3 regions of the Streptomyces sp. NPDC001889 genome follow, and region 3 is predicted to be linked to each of the others. Evidence: riboswitches for the same ligand, from Rfam matches in the RefSeq annotation. Region 3 holds a riboswitch; each other region holds the start of a gene.
The links. Region 3 has a riboswitch for cyclic di-AMP ahead of ACWCRA_RS25975 (M23 family metallopeptidase). Riboswitches for the same ligand answer to the same signal wherever they lie in the genome.
Positions count from the first base shown of each region.

Region 1: another riboswitch for cyclic di-AMP. It lies ahead of ACWCRA_RS26695 (C40 family peptidase); the one in region 3 lies ahead of ACWCRA_RS25975 (M23 family metallopeptidase).
Region 2: another riboswitch for cyclic di-AMP. It lies ahead of ACWCRA_RS25155 (transglycosylase family protein); the one in region 3 lies ahead of ACWCRA_RS25975 (M23 family metallopeptidase).

Region 1 is NZ_JBSFER010000024.1:79,370-81,626, reverse strand. It holds gene ACWCRA_RS26700 (alpha/beta hydrolase) at 1-412, opposite strand, end outside; cyclic di-AMP (ydaO/yuaA leader) riboswitch at 900-1,056, shown strand; gene ACWCRA_RS26695 (C40 family peptidase) at 1,060-1,536, shown strand; gene ACWCRA_RS26690 (ATP-binding protein) at 1,698-2,129, opposite strand.
Region 2 is NZ_JBSFER010000022.1:53,322-55,578, forward strand. It holds gene ACWCRA_RS25150 (transglycosylase family protein) at 1-544, shown strand, start outside; cyclic di-AMP (ydaO/yuaA leader) riboswitch at 803-977, shown strand; gene ACWCRA_RS25155 (transglycosylase family protein) at 981-1,724, shown strand; gene eno (phosphopyruvate hydratase) at 2,056-2,257, shown strand, end outside.
Region 3 is NZ_JBSFER010000023.1:77,313-79,569, reverse strand. It holds gene ACWCRA_RS25980 (M16 family metallopeptidase) at 1-1,141, shown strand, start outside; cyclic di-AMP (ydaO/yuaA leader) riboswitch at 1,351-1,511, shown strand; gene ACWCRA_RS25975 (M23 family metallopeptidase) at 1,525-2,257, shown strand, end outside.

The sequences.
Region 1 (2,257 bases), on a different contig from region 3:
TCTTGCCGGTGACCCGGGTGGGGAAGCGGAGTCCCGAGCCGCCGGGGCCGCCGGGGTTGTAGAGGAGCGCGCCCTGGCGCTCCTCCTTGGTGCCGGTGTTGCCGATGCGGTCGACGGTCAGCTCGATCTGCCGGCCGTTCGGGCGGGCGTAGTCGAGCGGAACCGTCACCGTGCCGCACTGGATGGGCTTGGCGAGTCCCCAGTCGGCGGGACAGTCGGCCCAGTCGATGCCCTGCCGGGCGGCGCGTTCGGCCGCGATCTGGACACCGCGCGCCTCGGACCCCCCTGAGTGCCGGGCCTCGGCCTGGGCGACCGGGGCGGCTATCGCCCCGGCTATGAGCGCGCCCGCCATCAGAGTGCCGGTCGCGCCGAACACCGCTGTACGTCTCACCTGGAACTGCCTCTCTGTCATGGGTACTCCGCGATCCTCGCGGTTGACGTGCTACCGGCAACAGGCCGTACGGCTGTTTCTTTACCGAACCAATAACCGGTGAGCCGAGTACCGGTGAGCGGTACATCCCTCGGTGAACCCCCGGGAACGGACGAATCAGAGCGGTCGGCGGAACCTCGTCAACCGCCATACGGGTGACGGTCGAGCTACTCCTTTTGATGTACTCGTGGCCTCGGCGCCAACTACGGTCGAGTTGCGCATCACCGTGGCCAATCTCTCGGAATGCTCTATTCCGGCCCTGGTGCGGGCATGCTCGGGTGTCGAGGGCCGGACCGCCCGGAGGCCATGTCCACCTGAACGGACCAAGGGTGTTAAAACTCACATAACGCCGTTTCCGCTCGGAATTCCGCCATGTCGTGGGTCAAGATCCCTGGGACGACAAGCCCCCGTCACCTCGGCGGGGCGGTCCGAGCGGACGCCGAGTCCTGCCGCCGCTTCGGATGACTGGTCGATAGAAGTGCTTCGGCAGGAGTGGAGGACCCGAGCAGTACGGGGCAGCCGGAAAGTCCGGACGTCCCTCGGGGTGAAGCCGCGTCACGCGGCCGGGCACCTTCGTCCGCCCGAACCCGACAGGTCATCCTTCACAGGCGGCTGACGAAGGGTTGCGCATGACTGCGCAGACAAACGTCCCGTTTCTGATGAGCCGGGCGGGGGCCGTATCGGCCCTCACCCTCGCCGCCCTCGGCGGTTCGCTGCTCGTGCCGGGCGGCACGAGCGAGGCGCACGCCGCCACGTCCCACGCGGGCAAGGCGCTCAAGGTGGCGGCCTCCAAGAAGGGAGCGCCCTACCGGTACGGAGGAACGGGGCCGTCCCGCTTCGACTGCTCGGGGCTCACGCTCTACTCGTACAAGAGAGCGGGCAAGAAGCTGCCCCGCACCGCCCAGCAGCAGTACAACAAGACCAAGCGCGTGTCGGCCTCCGGGCGCAAGGCCGGGGACCTGGTGTTCTTCCACTCCGGCGGCTACGTCTACCACGTGGGCATCTACGCCGGTAAGGGAAAGATCTGGCACTCGCCCAAGAAGGGGTCCTGGGTGAAGCTGGACAAGATCTGGAGCAAGAGCGTCAAGTACGGCCGGGTGCGCTGACGGACCGGCAGTGAGCCCGTGCGGGCCGCCGGGTGGACCCCCGGCGGCCCGCCACCGGGCCCCGCCGCCCGGCCGGGGAGCCAGGTCGCGGCCACGACCTGGCCTCCCGCGCCGGACGCGGGAGCCCCGACGCCCGGCCTGCCGCGCAGGCCGGGTGCCGCTCAGCCGGACGTCCCGGCCGGCCACGGCAGGGCGATCCAGACCGTCTTCCCGCCCTCCCGGGTGGGTGTGACGCTGAGCCTGCCGCCGCTCTCCGCCGTGAGCGCGCGGACGATCACCATTCCCCGGCCGTTGTCCTGCCGCACGGCGGCGGGCAGCCGCTGGGGCCAGCGCGGGTGACTGTCGGTCACCCCGATGCGCAGCCTCTCGTCCCGCTCCAGCTCCAGGTCCACCGTGAAGGTGGGCGACTGGCCGAAGGTGTGCTGGACCGCATTGGTCACCAGCTCCGAGACGATCAGCCGGATCGTCTCCACGGCCGCGCCCCCGGCCGGCAGGCCCCACTCGGAGACGACGTCGGCGACGAATGTCCGTGCCACGGAGACCGAAGCGGGATCGCTCGGCAGGGTGACGGAGGCTTCCTGAAGGTCTGCCATGGCGACGCTGTCCCTTTCCCACCGCGGCCGGGCTCCGAACTCGAAGCGGAGGGATTGCGCGGGCGGCCACGGATTGCGCTGATCGCCAGAGTGCCACTCATCCCCTCCCCAGAAGGGGCGATCCCCCA
Region 2 (2,257 bases), on a different contig from region 3:
CCCCGCCAAGAGCGCCGCCCCGGAGAAGAAGGCGGAGAAGGGCGCGGAGCAGGACGCCGGCTCCGGTTCCGCGGGCAAGGGCAGGCACCGGGGCGAGGCCGCCGAGGAGAAGCGGGCCGAGGCGGGCCGGCCCGGCACGGGCGAATCCACCGGGACCGGGACCGGAACCACCGGGCCCGGCGCCACTCCGCCGGACAAGCTCGACCATGAGCCCAAAACGGGTGATTCACCCGCTTCGGAGGAGACGGCGAAGGGGCGGGAGGCCGATCCCGGCCACATCTCGCGCGGTGACGGCTCCGCCCGGGACGGGATCGCCGCCCCGGGTGCCGGTGAGGGCGGGGAGGCGGCCGACGGCGCCGGGGCGGACGCCCCGGACGGCGCCTACACCGTGCGCCCCGGCGACAGCCTCTGGGCCATCGCCCAGGCGCGGAAGCTGGAGGGCGGCTGGAACGCCCTGTACGAGGGGAACCGCGAGGCCGTCGGCGACGACCCGGACCTGATCCACCCCGGCCAGAGCCTCGACCTCACGGCGGAACGCGGGTAGTTAGGGCTCCTTTGTCCGGGTCTGGGGAAATGAGACAAGGGTCTCTTCGTCCCAACTCCTCAACCCGGCCAACCGGAATCACGCATTCCATGCCCGACCTGCGAAAACGTCTCCTTCCGGAGTGGCAGGATGGGCGATTTCTCCCCGATGTTCTCTCTTGGACATCGGGGAGAGCTGTGTCTACGGTCTGAACCGCTCGCCACCGCGGGCACCAACGACCGTCACGCCGAATCCTGCCGCCGGTCGGGGGGAACAGTCGACGCGAGAGCGCCGAAGGCAGGAGCGGGGGACCCAAGGTAAGTGCCGGGCCCCGGCCGCTGAGGACAGCGGCCGGTACCGGCTAGGGGTGAAGCCGCGCGCTAGGACGCGCGGCCGGGCAACTCATCTGGCCCGAACCCGACAGCTCACCTCGTAGGCGTCGGTGAGGAGTAACTCCATGCTGTTTTCCGGCAAGGGCAAGCACCGCCGCCCCTCCAAGGCCACCCGTATCGTCACGCTCGCCGGTGTGACCGGTGCCGCTGTCGCGGCCCCGCTGATCGGCGCCTCCTCCGCCTCCGCCGCGACCGCGGCCGAGTGGGACAAGGTCGCCCAGTGCGAGTCCGGCGGCAACTGGTCCATCAACACCGGCAACGGTTACTACGGCGGCCTCCAGTTCTCGGCCTCCACCTGGGCCGCGTACGGCGGTACCGCCTTCGCCCCCACCGCCGACCAGGCCAGCAAGGCGCAGCAGATCCAGACCGCCGAGAAGGTCCTCGCGGGCCAGGGCAAGGGTGCCTGGCCGAGCTGTGGCGTGGGCCTCTCCAACGCCTCGTACACCGGTGGCGGCTCGGACTCGGGCACCACCCAGAAGGCCGCGCCGAAGGCCGAGCAGCCCAAGGCCGCGACCCCGGCGCCGCGGCAGCAGACCCAGGAGCCGCAGCGCTCCGAGGTCCCGACGACCCGCTCCGAGCGCCCGTCGGCCGCCCCGGCCCCGCAGCAGCAGCAGTCGGCGCCGGCCGCGAAGCCGCAGGGCTTCCAGAAGGGCGACGGCGAGTACAAGGTCAAGACCGGCGACACCCTGAGCATCATCGCCGACGCCGAGAAGGTCGACGGCGGCTGGGAGAAGCTCTACGAGCTGAACAAGGACATCGTCAGTGACGCCGATGTCATCTACCCGGGCCAGCAGCTCGACCTGAGCTGACCCGAGGCGGGCTCCCCCGGCTCCGGGAGCCGGCCCCCCGGCCGCACCCCCCTCCGGGGGCCGGCCCCCGATGGACCACCCCGGTCCGGCGCGCTTCCCCCCGATCGCGCCGGACCGGGGTTTCCTCTGTCCCCTCTCCTCTCCTCTTTCTCTCCTCTCCTCTTTCTTTTCTCTCCCCTTGTCTGTCGCGATCCGGCCGGGCGGTTCTGTTACCGATCGGTAGGTTCGTCCCAGGGGGCGGGCATCCGACGGACGACACCCGGCCGCCGGTTAGGCTCTTGTCGCAAGGCCAATGAGACCCTGCACATCACGCGTCACATCCCAGAAGGAGATGCTCGTGCCGTCCATCGACGTCGTCGTAGCCCGGGAAATCCTGGACTCCCGAGGCAATCCCACGGTCGAGGTCGAGGTTGGCCTCGACGACGGCAGCACCGGCCGTGCTGCTGTCCCGTCCGGCGCCTCCACCGGTGCCTTCGAAGCCCTTGAGCTTCGCGACGGCGACCAGAACCGTTACCAGGGCAAGGGTGTCGAGA
Region 3 (2,257 bases):
GCGCTCCGCCGAGGAGTTCGCCGCCGAGCTGGAGCGGTGCGGCGCCACGCTCGACGCACACGCCGACCACCCCGGTGTCCGGGTCTCGCTGGAGGTCCCGGTCTCCCGGCTGCCCAAGGCGCTCGGGCTGGTGGCCGAGGCCCTGCGGGCCCCCGCGTTCCTCGACACCGAGATCGAGCGGCTGGTGCGCAACCGGCTGGACGAGATCCCGCACGAGACGGCCAACCCGGGCCGCCGGGCCGCCAAGGAGCTGTACCGGCAGCTCTTCCCGGAGTCCCTGCGGATGTCCCGTCCGCGCCAGGGCACCGAGGAGACCGTCGCCCGGATCGACGCGGCGGCCGTGCGCGCCTTCTACGAGGCGCATGTCCGCCCCGCCACCGCCACCGCGGTGATCGTCGGCGATCTCGCCGAGGTCGATGTCGACGCCGTGCTCGCCGAGACCCTCGGCGAGTGGACGGGCGACACCGCGGACCTGCGCCCCGTGCCGGCGGTCACCGCCGACGACACCGGCCGGGTGGTCGTCGTGGACCGCCCCGGCGCGGTTCAGACCCAGGTGCTGATCGGACGGGTCGGCGCGGACCGCCACGACCGGGTCTGGCCCGCCCAGGTGCTCGGCACCTACTGCCTCGGCGGCACGCTGACCTCCCGGCTCGACCGGGTGCTGCGCGAGGAGAAGGGCTACACCTACGGTGTGCGCGCCTTCGGCCAGGTGCTGCGCTCCGCCCCGGACGGCTCGGGCGTCTCCCTGCTCGCCATCAGCGGCTCGGTGGACACCCCCAACACCGGCCCGGCCCTCGACGATCTGTGGAAGGTGCTGCGGACCCTGGCGGCCGGCGGGCTCACCGACGCCGAGCGGGATGTGGCGGTGCAGAACCTGGTGGGCGTCGCCCCGCTGAAGTACGAGATGGCCGCCTCCGTCGCGGGCACGCTGGCCGACCAGGTCGAGCAGCACCTCCCCGACGACTACCAGGCCCAGCTCTACGTCCGGCTGGCCGAGACCGGCACGGTGGAGGCGACGGCCGCGGTGGTCAACGCCTTCCCGCAGGACCGGCTGGTCACGGTCCTGGTGGGGGACGCCGCGCAGATCGCGGAGCCCGTCAAGGCCCTCGGTATCGGCGAAGTGACCGTCGTCACCGGCTGATCGGGACGGATGAGGGAACCCCGGCGGCCACGGGTGCCGGGGTTCCCTCATCTGGCTGCTATATGTCCCTTTTGATCGTTTGTCATGGGGAAGATGCCTTTCTGGGCTGTGGCATGTGCAACAAAAGCAGCTCTTTGTTTGGCGGAGGGAAGATCCCGCGCTTAGCGTCGGTCCGGCTGTTCGCCCGCACGACGCCGCACCCGTGGCACGGGCAGCCATCGCCGAATCCCCCAGGGCGCGAGTCCGGGGAACCGGGGACCCACCGTCCCAGGGGTGAATCGAGCGCCTTCGCCGCCATGCGGAGGGGCCCGTAGGAGACCTTCCTGCTCCGAACCCGTCAGCTAACCCGGTAGGCGAGAAGGAAGGAAAGGACCAGCCTCTCCATGGCGTTGACCCGCCCCACCGGGAAACACCGTGCGCCTGGCCGGATGACGCGCAGAGGCGCGAGCATCGCCGGTGTCGCCACCCTCGCCACCACCGGAGTCTGCGGAACCCTCGCCGCCCCGGCCCACGCCGCCGGATCGGGCGCGCCGTCCCTGGAGGACACCGGATCGCTGATGATCATCAGCGCCGACGCCGACGCGGACTCCCTCGCCGACGAGGTCGCCGACCAGGCGGCCACCCAGAAGTCCGCGGCCGTCGCCCGGGTCCAGGCCGCCGAGGAGGCCCAGCGCAGGGCCGACGAGCGGGCCCGTGAGGCCCGTGCGGCCGAGGAGCGCGCCGCCCGTGAGGCAGAGCGCCGCCGGCTCAACACCTTCCAGTCCCCCGTCGCCGGTTCCCATGTCTCCACCGGCTACCGCGCCGGCGGCTCCCTCTGGTCCTCCGGCAGCCACTCCGGCATCGACTTCCACGCCCCCCACGGCACCCCCGTGATGTCGGTCGGCATGGGCACGGTCGTGGAGGCGGGCTGGGGCGGCGCCTATGGCAACAACGTCGTCATCAGGATGAACGACGGCTCCTACACCCAGTACGGCCATCTGGCGTCCATCGGTGTCACGGCGGGCCAGAGCGTCGTGGCGGGCCAGCAGATCGGCCTCGCGGGCTCCACGGGCAACTCCACCGGGCCCCACCTCCACTTCGAGGCCCGAGGCGGCGCCGACTACGGCTCCGACATCG